2 regions of the Acidovorax carolinensis genome follow, and region 2 is predicted to be linked to the other one. Evidence: riboswitches for the same ligand, from Rfam matches in the RefSeq annotation. Region 2 holds a riboswitch; the other holds the start of a gene.
The links. Region 2 has a riboswitch for thiamine pyrophosphate ahead of thiC (phosphomethylpyrimidine synthase ThiC). Riboswitches for the same ligand answer to the same signal wherever they lie in the genome.

Region 1: linked by a shared signal. The riboswitch ahead of CBP34_RS08585 (purine-cytosine permease family protein) and the one ahead of thiC (phosphomethylpyrimidine synthase ThiC) in region 2 are both predicted to bind thiamine pyrophosphate.

Annotation. Positions count from the first base shown of each region.
Region 1 covers NZ_CP021361.1:1,827,793-1,833,968, reverse strand. Annotated here, with positions in the region: gene fdxA (ferredoxin FdxA) at 1-56, shown strand, start outside; gene CBP34_RS08595 (NAD(P)/FAD-dependent oxidoreductase) at 92-1,162, shown strand; gene CBP34_RS08590 (bifunctional GNAT family N-acetyltransferase/nucleoside diphosphate kinase regulator) at 1,461-2,372, shown strand; TPP riboswitch at 2,575-2,680, shown strand; gene CBP34_RS08585 (purine-cytosine permease family protein) at 2,749-4,023, shown strand; gene thiD (bifunctional hydroxymethylpyrimidine kinase/phosphomethylpyrimidine kinase) at 4,130-4,984, opposite strand; gene CBP34_RS08575 (FAD-dependent oxidoreductase) at 5,241-6,176, shown strand, end outside.
Region 2 covers NZ_CP021361.1:629,424-635,599, forward strand. Annotated here, with positions in the region: gene ftsA (cell division protein FtsA) at 1-982, shown strand, start outside; partial or broken gene ftsZ (cell division protein FtsZ) at 1,134-2,374, shown strand; gene lpxC (UDP-3-O-acyl-N-acetylglucosamine deacetylase) at 2,584-3,507, shown strand; gene CBP34_RS19605 (hypothetical protein) at 3,520-3,696, shown strand; TPP riboswitch at 3,898-4,021, shown strand; gene thiC (phosphomethylpyrimidine synthase ThiC) at 4,144-6,060, shown strand; gene CBP34_RS03020 (methyl-accepting chemotaxis protein) at 6,154-6,176, opposite strand, start outside.

The sequences.
Region 1 (6,176 bases), 1.2 Mb from region 2:
CCGACGCCGACGAGTGGAATGGCAAGCCCGGCAAGGTCAACGACCTGATCCGCTGATTGCGCCCGCGGCGCCCATACCTGCGCCCCACCGCTTGAACACCGCCACCTCCCATCTGGCCCCCACTGCTGCTGACGCCGTCGTCATCGGCGCGGGGCCTGTCGGGCTTTTTCAGGTTTTCCAGCTGGGCCTGCACGGCCTGCGCGCCCACGTCATCGACGCGCTGCACCACCCCGGCGGCCAGTGCGCCGAGCTGTACGGCGACAAACCCATCTACGACATTCCCGCCATTCAGGTCTGCACCGGTAACGAGCTGGTGCAACGCTTGTACGCGCAGATCGAGCCCTTTGCCCCCACGTTCCACCTCGACCAGCAGGTGAACACCGTGCAGGCCCAGCCGGGCGGCGGCTTCCTCGTCGGCACCGCGCAAGGCACCCAGCTGCTGGCGCGCACCGTGTTCATCGCCGCTGGCGTGGGCGCCTTCATGCCGCGCGCCCTCAAGCTGCCCGGCCTGGAGGCTTACGAGGGTGGCCAGCTGCGCTACCGCGTGGACGAAGGCACCAGCCTCGCCGGCCAGCGCGTGGTGGTGCACGGGGGCGACGAACCCGCCGTGCAGCAAGCCATTGCCTGCGCCACCGCCCCCGAGGCACAACGCCCCGCCCGCACCACGCTGCAACACCGCCGCGACGTATTCGACGCACCGCCCGCCCTGCTGGAGCAACTGCAAACCCTGCGCGCCGCGGGCCGCATCGAGGTCGCCATCGGCGTGGCCAGCGGCATCGTCGAAGAACAGGGGCGCCTCACAGCGCTGGAGCTGACCACGCCCGAGGGCCAGCCGCTGCGCCTGCCGCTGGACCTGCTGCTGGTGCGCCTGGGCCTGGTGCCGCGCCTGGGCCCCATTACCGAATGGGGCCTGCAACTAGAGCGCAAACAGCTCGTGGTGGACCCCGCCACCTTCGCCACCAGCACGCCCGGCATCCACGCCGTGGGCGACGCCATCACCTATCCCGGCAAGCGCAAGCTCATCCTGAGCGGTTTTCACGAAGCCACCCTCGCCGCCTTCGCCGCCGCCGAATGGCTGGCGGGGCACAAGCTGCCGCTGGAGTACACGACGAGCAGCGAGAGATTGCAGGGGTTGTTGGGGGTGTGGAAACCGGGGAACTGACAACGGGGTTTTGCCCGTTGCGGGGGTGCGGGGTGCGGGTTTCATGGTCGATGGCGGGTTTCGACCCGTTGCAGCAATTCACACCAAAGGCCCACGCCGTCGCCTGCCGGTGAATTCGGTCTGTGCAACGCATGACGGTTTTCGGCGCAACAGGCCCATCTGCGGCACGCAAAGTACGTGCTTTGCATGGCGTCGAACTACCCCGCTCGCGCACCGCTGTAAAATGAATGGTTAGCGAAAGAACCGTCATGGCCGCGGCCATGGAAGGCTTTCATTCTTGAAACCAAAGGTGGTGAAGATGAACAAGCCTTTCATTTCTCTGTGCCCCGAGATCACCCGGGCCAACGCGCTGACTCTGATGGACTGGCTGGAAGACGAGGACGTCACCCGCTACCTGAGCGATTCGCGCCACGTCTCCCGGTTCATCGAGCAGGTCATCGGCCGGGTCCAGCTACCGATCCTGACCCATTTGTTCAACCAGGGTGGCCGGTTCTTCATGGCCTACGACCAGCAGGACGTGCCGGTTGGCTTCGTGCGCCTCGTCAAGGCAGGCCCGGACTGCGAAATGGTTCTGGTCATTGGCAACCGCGACAACTGGGGCCGCAAGCTCGGCGCCAGCGCCATCCGCGAAGGCATGAAGCTCGCGTTCTTCGACATGCGTGCCGAGAAGCTCATCGCAAAAATTCACCCCGACAATGCGCGATCGCTGAAGGCCTTCCTGCACAGCGGCTTCTTGCTGCAAGGCGAAACGCCTGCGATGAATTCTCTCGTCATGAACTCGGAGCGCTACTTCCGGCTCTTGCGCGAAAGCCCGGCGGCGCACACCTCCGACATCTACATCACGGAGATCGACCAGGCCCGGCTCAGGAGTCTGGTCGAGCTCGAACGGGGTTCGGATATTTTTGAACTGGAGCATGAGATCGAGCGGGCCATCGTCGTCGATCCACGGCAAGTGGCGCAGGATGTCGTCACGATGAACTCCAAGGCCTTGCTGCAGGTGGACAACCAGGAAATGGAAGTGGCGCTGGTGTACCCGGAGGATGCAGACGACCGAGCCGGGAAACTGTCGGTTTGCTCCGGCATCGGCACCGCGATCCTGGGCTACAAGGCGGGCGATGCATTCAGCTGGCGTATTCCGAACCGAACCTGCCATATCCGGATTGCGAAAGTGCTTTACCAGCCGGAAGCTGCCGGCGATTTCCACCTGTAAGTCTGCACACTGCGCCACTGCCGCAGATCGCGCGTGGGCGCGTGGGCAGCTTGAGATTCAGCGGTCAAGTGGATTGTGCCGGACGCACGCACAGCGCCGTCACGGAGTGCAGCGGGGTAAATGACTCCTGGCCGATAGCTGGCCACCCTCCACAGCATATTTCCCCGCCCCGATAGAATGCGCCCCGCACCGCCGCAAGGCGCTGCACCGCTGGGGGTGCCCGGCAGCGCCAATGCTGCACGGGCTGAGACAGTCCCTTTGAACCTGATTGAGATCATCCTCGCGCAGGGAAGCCCGCCCCTCATTTCACGCCCTTGACCGCGCGTGGCCGGGGTCTTCCTTGCGCTGCAACGCACGGCACTGCCAAGGAATCCGCATGAGCACCCGCACCCCATCCGCCAACGAGGCGCTGACACCCGTTTCCAGCGAGCGGCGCGTCTTTGGCTGGCACGACCACGCCTCGCTGTGGTTCAGCCTGGGCGTGGGCCTGCTGGTGATGCAGGTGGGCGCCTATCTCATGCCCGCCCTCGGAACCAGGGAGGCCCTGTGGGCCATCGTGGCTGGCTCCATTCTGGGAGCTGGCTTGCTGGGCTGGGTGGCCAGGCTGGGCTGCGACAGCGGACTGGCCAGCGCGGGCCTGATGCACGCGGTGTATGGCCGCACCTTTGCGGGGCTGCCCATCATCCTGAACATCGTGCAACTGGTGGGCTGGGGCACGTTCGAGCTGGTGGTGATGCGCGATGCCACGGTGGCCATCGGTCAGCAGTCGGGCACCATGGCGGGCGAACATTGGCCGGTGCTGGCCACGCTGCTGTGGGGCGGCGTGGTGATGCTGCTGATCAGCGGCTCGATGGTGCAACTGGTGCGCAAGGTGATCGCGCGCGTGGCGCTGCCGCTGGTGGTGCTGTCGCTGCTGTGGCTGAGCTGGCAGTTTGTGTCGCTGGCGCAGGCCCACGGTTTTGAAGCGCTGTGGAACCGCAAGGGTGACGGCGGCATGGGCGTGCTGCCCGCGCTCGATCTGGTAATTGCCATGCCGATCTCGTGGCTGCCGCTGGTGGCCGACTACGCCCGCCATGGCAAAAGCGGCGGCGCCGCCCTGCGCGGCACCTGGCTGGGCTATGCGCTGGCCAACATGTGGTGCTATGGCCTCGGTGTGCTGGTGGCGCTGACCTTGCCCAGCAAGGACCTGGTGCAGGCCTTGCTGCTGGCCCAGGGCGGGCTGATTGCGCTGTCGCTGATATTGATTGACGAAGTGGACAACGCCTATGGCGACACCTATTCGGGCGCCGTGTCAGCCCACAGCCTGCTGCCGCGCTGGAGCGTGCGCCGCTGGGGCCTGGCCGTGACGGCGTTGTGCACTGCCCTGGCGCTGGTGTTGCCCATGCACAGCCTGGAGCCGTTTTTACTGCTGCTGAGCTCGGTGTTCGTGCCCTTGTTCGGCGTCATTCTGGGGCGCCTGGCTTTTGGCGCCAATGCACCGGCGTTGCTGGCAAGGGCCCGCCCCATCCATTCGACCCCCGTGGTGCTGTGGTTGCAGGGCATTGCGATGTATCACCTGGCGCCCAAACTGGTGCCCGGGTTGGGTTCCGCCTTGCCGACGTTGGTGCTGAGCTTTCTGCTGGCCTGGGTGACGCGTCCACGGCAGGCATGAGAAGCCCTGGCAGCTCGCCTGGGTCTGCGCAAGTTCACTACATTTTTGATAGCTGCTAGCGCTTATTCCAAAAGCGCTAGAGGCATAAAACACCCAAAACCAGCCTTCAGCCGCGCAAAACCAGCTGCACCACCGGCGCATACCCGTGGTTCAGCGGCCCGTGGCCCTGGCCGGTGTGTACGTCGGCACCGGCGGCAATGGCGCCCAGGATGTAGGCGCGGGCCTTTTCCACCGCCTGCGGCAGTTCGTGGCCCTGTGCCAAAAATGCCGCAATGGCCGACGACAGCGTGCAACCCGTGCCGTGACCGTTGTGCGTGGCGATGCGGGCGCTTTCGAGGCGCTTGCGCAGGCCACCCCGCGTGGCCAGCAGGTCCACCACAAGCTCGCCTTTCAGGTGCCCGCCCTTGAGCAGCACAGCGGGTGCTCCGAGGGCCAGCAGGTCTTGCGCGGCGTCGTCGAGCGCACCGATGCCTTCGATCTCACGGCCCAGCAGCAGCGCGGCTTCGTCAAGATTGGGCGTGACCACGGTGGCCAGCGGAAACAGCTCGTTCACCAGCACCTCCACGGTTTCACTGGCGATCAGCCGGTCGCCGCTGGTGGCCACCATCACCGGGTCAAGCACCACGTGGGGAAGGCGGTGAGCGCGGATGGCCTGCGCCACCACGCGCACCACTTCGGGCGTCGCCAACATGCCGATCTTGACCGCGTCCACCCCAATGTCCTGCGCCACGGCGTCGATCTGTGCGCGCAGCATGTCGGGCGGAACTCCATGAATGCCCGTCACGCCCAGCGTGTTCTGCGCGGTGATGGCCGTGATGGCCGTCATGCCGTAGCAGCCCAGGGCGCTGAAGGTCTTGAGGTCGGCCTGGATGCCCGCGCCGCCGCCGCTGTCAGAGCCGGCGATGGACAGCACGCGCACGTAGCGCGGCTGCGCCAAAACGGGGGTCGTTGGAATTGTCATGGCAAAAATTATGGCCTATGCGCCAGGTCAATTCGGCGCGCAGAGGGATATGCTGTAATTCCCGCTTACGGACGAAACAGGGGTGTCCCGCCAGTGTGGCGCGCGACTGAGAAAGACCCTGGAGCCACGAGACGACAAGTTCTCACAGCGCCTGCAGGTGCTGGGCTCCGCTACCCGATCCAGGTCATGCTGGCGTGGGGAGTTTCCAGCAACGGCACAGCCCCGTTTTGTCCTCCTGTTGCCCACAGAAGGACGCATGAATCTCCAACCTTCCTCCATTGTCATTCTGGGTGCCGGCCTCATGGGTCGGCTGCTGGCTGTTGAGCTGGCCCGCCAGGGCCACGCGGTCGAGGTTTTCGATAGCGGCGGGCCCGCGGCCGAACATGCCGCAGCGCCCGTTGCCGCCGCCATGCTGGCGCCGCTGGCCGAATCGGCCGTGACCGAGCCGGGTGTCGTGCGCATGGGCCAGTATTCCCTGCCGCGCTGGCGCGAGATGCTGGCCGCGCTGGCGCAACCGGTGTTCTTTCAGCAAGAAGGCACGCTGATCGTCTGGCACCGCCAGGACGCCGCCGAGGCGCAGCGCCTGAAGCGCCTGCTGGAGGCCACCCAGACCACTATTCCCGATCTGCCCGCGATGCAGGTGCTTGATGGCGCGGGCGTGACGGCGGCGGAACCCACCCTGGCACACCGCTTTACGCAGGGGCTTTATCTGCCCGGCGAAGGCCAGCTCGACAACCGCCAGTTGCTGGCCGCCCTGGCGCACGAGATGGACCGCCTGCAGGTGCGCTGCCACTGGCACACGCCGCGCGACCCCGGTGAATTCTCGCCCGGCACACCCGGGCAGGCCGACTGGCTGCTCGACTGCCGCGGCCTGGGCGCGCGCGGCCAATGGCGTGCCCTGCGCGGCGTGCGCGGCGAAGTGGTGCGCCTGCACGCGCCCGAAGTCACGCTGCGGCGCCCCACCCGGGTGGTGCACCCGCGCTACCCAATCTACATTGCGCCCAAGGAAGACCACCTGTTTGTGATCGGCGCCACGGAAATCGAGTCCGACGATCTGTCGCCAGCCAGCGTGCGGTCGACCCTGGAGCTGCTGAGCGCTGCCTACGCCGTGCACACAGGCTTTGCCGAAGCCCGCATTGTGGAAATCGCCACCCAGTGCCGCCCCACCTTGCCCGACAATCTGCCTGCCGTG
Region 2 (6,176 bases):
CGGCAGCCATATCCGGGGGCTCAATTCGAGCGGCATGGTGGCGGTGAAGGACAAGGAAGTGACTGCGGCCGATGTGGCGCGGGTGGTCGAAACCGCCAAGGCCATCAACATCTCGAGCGACCAGCGCCTCTTGCTGGTGGAGCCGCAGGAATTCGTGATCGACGGGCAGGACGTGAAAGAGCCCATCGGCATGAGCGGCATCCGCCTGGAAGCCAAGATCCACATCGTGACCGGCGCCCAGAGCGCCGCCGAGAACATCATCAAGTGCGTGCGCCGCTGCGGCCTGGAGGTCGAGCAGCTCATGCTCAATCCGCTGGCATCGAGCCAGGCTGTGCTGACCGATGACGAGCGCGAACTGGGCGTGGTGCTGGTGGACATCGGTGCGGGCACGACCGACGTGGCCATCTTCACCGGTGGCGCCATCCGCCATACCGCGGTGATTCCGATTGCGGGCGACCTCATCACCAGCGACATTGCCATGGCGCTGCGCACGCCCACCAAGGACGCTGAAGACATCAAGGTCGAAAGCGGCTATGCCAAGCAACTGCTGGCCGATCCCGAGGCCCAGGTGGAAGTGCCCGGCCTGGGCGACCGCAGCCCGCGCATGCTGAGCAAGCAGGCGCTGGCTGGCGTGATCGAGCCCCGGGTGGAAGAAATCTTCTCGCTCGTGCAGCAGGTGGTGCGCGAGTCGGGCTATGAAGAGGTGCTGTCCTCGGGCATCGTGCTCACGGGCGGCAGCTCGGTGATGCCCGGAATGATCGAGCTGGGCGAGGACATCTTTTTGAAGCCCGTGCGCCGTGGCATCCCCAAGTATTCCAGCGCCCTGTCGGACATGGTGGCCCAGCCCCGTGCCGCCACCGTGATGGGCTTGCTCGAAGAAGCGCGACTGGCCCGCCTGCGCGGCTACAAGGTGGCGCAAAAGAGCGGGTCCATGAAGACCGCGTTCGGGCGCTTCAAGGATTTCATCGTGGGGAATTTCTGACCATGAAATACCCACTCTGGCTGGCGCGTGGTAGCCCCCATCAGACTTCGCGAGAGCGATGGCGATGTACCGGACCGCCATATGTTCCTCGAAGCCGGCCCCCTTTCCCCCATTGGCAATTGCATACGAATTTAGAAACAGGAGCTCCAACATGACCATCGAAATGATCGAAGCCGAAGAATTCAACCAGGGCACCCAGATCAAGGTGATCGGTGTGGGCGGCGGCGGCAGCAACGCCGTCGAACACATGATTGCCCGCAGCGTGCAGGGCGTCGAATTTGTCAGTGCGAATACCGACGCGCAGGCGCTTACCCGCAGTTCGGCCCACCGCACCATCCAGCTCGGCCAGAGCGGCCTGGGCGCGGGTAGCAAGCCCGACAAGGGCCGCGAAGCCGCCGAAGCCGCGGTGGACGACATCCGCGCCGCCATCTCGGGCGCGCACATGCTGTTCATCACCGCCGGCATGGGCGGCGGCACCGGCACCGGCGCCGCACCCGTGATTGCGCGCGTGGCCAAGGAAATGGGCATCCTCACTGTCGGCGTAGTCACCAAGCCCTTCGACTGGGAGGGCGGGCGCCGCATGAGCAATGCCGACAACGGTCTGGCCGAGCTCGAAGCCAATGTCGATTCGTTGATCGTGGTGCTCAACGAAAAGCTGCTCGAAGTGCTGGGTGATGACATCACCCAGGACGAGGCGTTTGCCCATGCCAACGACGTGCTGAAAAACGCCGTGGGCGGCATTGCCGAAATCATCAACGAATACGGCCATGTGAACGTCGACTTCGAAGACGTGCGCACCGTGATGGGCGAGCCCGGCAAGGCCATGATGGGCACGGCCACGGCCAGCGGCCCGACCGCGCCCGCATCGCCGCCGAGCAGGCCGTGGCCTGCCCGCTGCTTGAGGGCATTGACCTGTCGGGCGCCAAGGGTGTGCTGGTGCTGGTCACCGCCGCCAAGGGCAGCCTCAAGCTCTCCGAATCGCGCCTGGCCATGAGCACCATCAATGCCTATGCCTCGCCCGATGCGCATGTCATCTACGGCGCTGCCTACGACGACAGCCTGGGCGACGAGATCCGCGTGACCGTGGTGGCCACGGGCCTGTCGCGCCCCAACGCACGCCGCCAGCCCATTTCGGTCGTGCAGGGCGGTCTGCGCACCGGCACGGACAACATGGCCTACCAGATGCCCATGGCCACCACCGCTGGCCTGGGCGGTGCCGTGGGTGTGGCCGGCGGCATGGTGGGTGGCTCGCAGGCCGACTACGGCGGCATGTCGGTGCCCAGCGTCTGGCGCACCAACCGCACGCAGGCAGCAGCCCGCGTGGATGCACTGTCTTCCGGCGGCATGGACGATCTGGAGATTCCGGCTTTCCTGCGCAAACAGGCCGATTGATAGAGGACAACCCCCTGTGGCGCTTCGCGCCTTCCCCCTTCTCTCGTCTCGCTGCGCGATGCGGGAAGGGGGACGACGCCAGCGCTGCGGGCGGCCCTTGCGCGGCGTCTCTGGTTGGGGCGCGCGCTGATTTCAGGCGTTCCGTTTTCTATCAGGGTCATAGGAAGGCCCTCGTGCTTCCTGCGGGGCTGGCCCACTAAAATCCTCAGATGCTCAAGCAACGCACCATCAAGACACTGACCCGCGCCGTAGGCGTGGGGCTGCATAGCGGCCAGCGTGTCGAGCTGACCCTGCGGCCGGCACAGCCCGACACGGGCATCGTGTTTCGCCGGGTGGATTTGCCCCAGCCCGTGGACATCCCCATTTCTGCGGCCGCTGTGACCGATACCCGCCTGGCATCGACCATCGGTACAGGCAATGCCAAGGTGCACACCGTCGAGCACCTCATGTCGGCCTGCGCCGGCTTGGGGCTGGACAACCTGTATGTGGACATCACCGCCGAAGAGGTTCCCATCCTGGATGGCTCGTCGGCTTCGTTTGTCTTTCTGCTGCAGAGCGCGGGCGTCGAGTTGCAGAACGCGCCCAGGCGCTTCATCCGCGTGACCCGGCCGGTCGAGGTGCGCGAGGGCGAGGGCGCCAATGCCAAATGGGCGCGTCTGACGCCCTACCATGGCTACAAGCTCAGTTTCGAGATTGATTTCGACCACCCGGCGGTCGATTCCACAGGCCAGCGGGTCGAGTTCGACCTGGGGGCCGGCAACTACAGCCGCGACATCGCGCGTGCGCGCACCTTCGGCTTCACGCGCGACGTGGAAATGATGCGCTCCCACGGTTTGGCGCTGGGCGGCGGGCTCGACAATGCCATCGTGATGGACGACTACAAGGTGCTCAACAGCGACGGGTTGCGCTATGACGACGAGTTCGTCAAGCACAAGATCCTGGACGCCATGGGCGACCTGTACCTGATCGGCAAGCCCCTGCTGGCTGCCTACAGCGCCTTCCGTTCGGGCCATGCCATGAACAACCTGCTGCTGCGTGAACTGCTGGCGCAGCCCGATGCATGGGAAGAAGTGACGTTCGAGGACGATCGCCAGGCACCCAGCGGTTTTCTGCAACCTGTGCGCGCCTGGTAGGACGGCGGGTCCATGCTGCTGTTTCGCTGGCTGGCCATGGCACTGCTGCTGACCGCGGCAGTCTCCTTTGCGTTCTATGCCGGAACGGGCCAAGCGCGCTACAAGCGCTTTGGCCTGGTGGTGCTGAAATGGACCATCATCGCGGCAGTTTTCTTCTTTGCCGTGCTATTCATCGGACGCCTGGCCTGAGAGGCTGAGAGTCTTTCATCCATGCCCGCTTTGCACGCCAAAACACACCGGCTCGTCGTTGCAAATACTCGCCATAGGCCGAGCTATGGCTGCGTTTTGCGCCTAGATCCGATGCGTTTTGACGCACCTTTCGGTCACGGCCGAAAAACTCTCAGCCTCTGAGCCTGTTGATGGCCGTATAGGCATCGCTGTCCTATACTCGCGGCTGCTCCGGGGTGTGCGTAAGCGCTGAGATGCGAGGTGGCTGAAGAAATTCGGCAGGCCTTGCGAACCCGACGAACTTGATCCGGTTCATACCGGCGGAAGAAGAGCCGACCTCCTTGTCCCCGTGCCCGCAGTCCCTGTGGGCACGCCATGCCTCAGTTGCAGCCACGTGCTGCGCCCGAGGGGCGCACAGGTCCATTCCGGAGCAGCACCTATCGCCACCGGAACCAGGAGACCTGCCCCATGAACGCCCCCGATCCCCACGCCAAGCTGGCCAGCACCGAGAAGTTCGCCGACCTGCTCGCACGCACGCGCGAGCCCTTCCCCGCATCGCGCAAGGCCTACCTTCCCGGCCACCTGCACGCCGACCTGCGCGTGCCCGTGCGCGACATTGCGCTCACCAACGGCGAGCTGGTCAGCGTGTACGACACCTCCGGCCCCTACACCGACCCCAAGGCCGTGATCGATGTGCGCCAGGGCCTGGCCAGCGTGCGCGGTGGCTGGATCACAGGCCGCGGCGACGTGGAACACTACGAGGGCCGTGCGCCCGTGGCGCTGGACGATGGACAAAAGAGCGAAGATGCCACGCGCCTGGCCCAGCTGCGTGCCGAGGCTGCCGCCCTGCAGCGCAAGCCCCTGCGCGCCAAGAGCGGTGCCAACCACACCGGTAACGTGACGCAGATGCACTACGCCAGGAAAGGCATCATCACTCCCGAGATGGAATACGTGGCCATCCGCGAAAACGGCAAGCGCGAGTGGATGGAGCAGTACATGGCCGACGCAGGCCGTGAGCAGCGCCTGATGGGCAACCCGATGGGCGCGAGCATCCCGCGCATCATCACGCCGGAGTTTGTGCGCGACGAGGTGGCCCGGGGCCGCGCCATCATCCCCGCCAACATCAACCACCCCGAGGTGGAGCCGATGGCGATTGGCCGCAACTTCCTGGTCAAGATCAATGCCAACATCGGCAACTCGGCCGTCACGTCCAGCATCGAAGAAGAAGTGGAAAAGCTCGTTTGGGCCATCCGCTGGGGCGCCGACAACGTGATGGACCTGAGTACGGGCAAGAACATCCACACCACCCGCGACTGGATCGTGCGAAACTCGCCCGTGCCGATTGGCACCGTGCCTATCTACCAGGCGCTGGAAAAGGTGGGCGGCGTGGCCGAAGACCTCACCTGGGAAATCTTCCGCGACACGCTGATCGAGCAGGCTGAGCAGGGCGTGGACTACTTCACCATCCACGCGGGCGTGCGCCTGGCCTACATCCACCTCACGGCCCAGCGCCGCACCGGCATCGTTTCGCGTGGCGGCTCCATCATGGCCAAGTGGTGCATGGCGCACCACCGCGAGAGCTTCCTGTACGAGCACTTCGAGGACATCTGCGACATCATGAAGGCGTACGACGTGTCGTTCAGCCTGGGCGATGGCCTGCGGCCTGGCTGTGCCTCGGACGCCAATGACGAGGCCCAGTTTGCCGAGCTGCACACACTGGGCGAGCTGACCCAGGTGGCGTGGAAGCACGACGTGCAGACCATGATCGAAGGCCCCGGCCATGTGCCCATGCACATGATCCAGGCCAACATGACCGAGCAGCTCAAGACCTGCCACGAAGCCCCGTTCTATACCCTGGGCCCGCTGACCATCGACATCGCCCCCGGCTACGACCACATCGCCAGCGCCATCGGCGCCGCCATGATCGGCTGGATGGGCACGGCCATGCTGTGCTACGTGACGCCCAAGGAACACCTGGGCCTGCCCGACCGCGATGACGTCAAGCAGGGCATCATTGCCTACAAGATCGCCGCGCACGCCGCCGACGTGGCCAAGGGCCATCCGGGTGCCCGGTCGCGCGACGATGCGCTCAGCCAAGCGCGCTTTGATTTTCGCTGGCAGGACCAGTTCAACCTGGGCCTCGATCCCGATACGGCCAAGGAATACCACGACGAGACCCTGCCCAAGGATGCCTCGAAGGTGGCGCATTTCTGCTCGATGTGCGGGCCCAAGTTCTGCTCCATGAAGATCACGCAGGAAGTGCGTGACTTCGCAAAGCAAAAGGGGGTGGCCGAGGCCGAGGCGCTGGCGGCGGGCATGGAGACCAAGGCCGAAGAGTTCCAGCGCGGCGGTGGCAGCCTGTACGTGCCGATCAAGCCCGTCTGAGCGTCGCTATTAAAAAAGAGCGTCTTGCGCTTTCCGCATAAGCGCTCGAGGCTCTTTTTATTGAATGCCGTCGGCTGCGGCTGGCCCTAACTCCTAACGGGCTGTCAGCAGTGCCT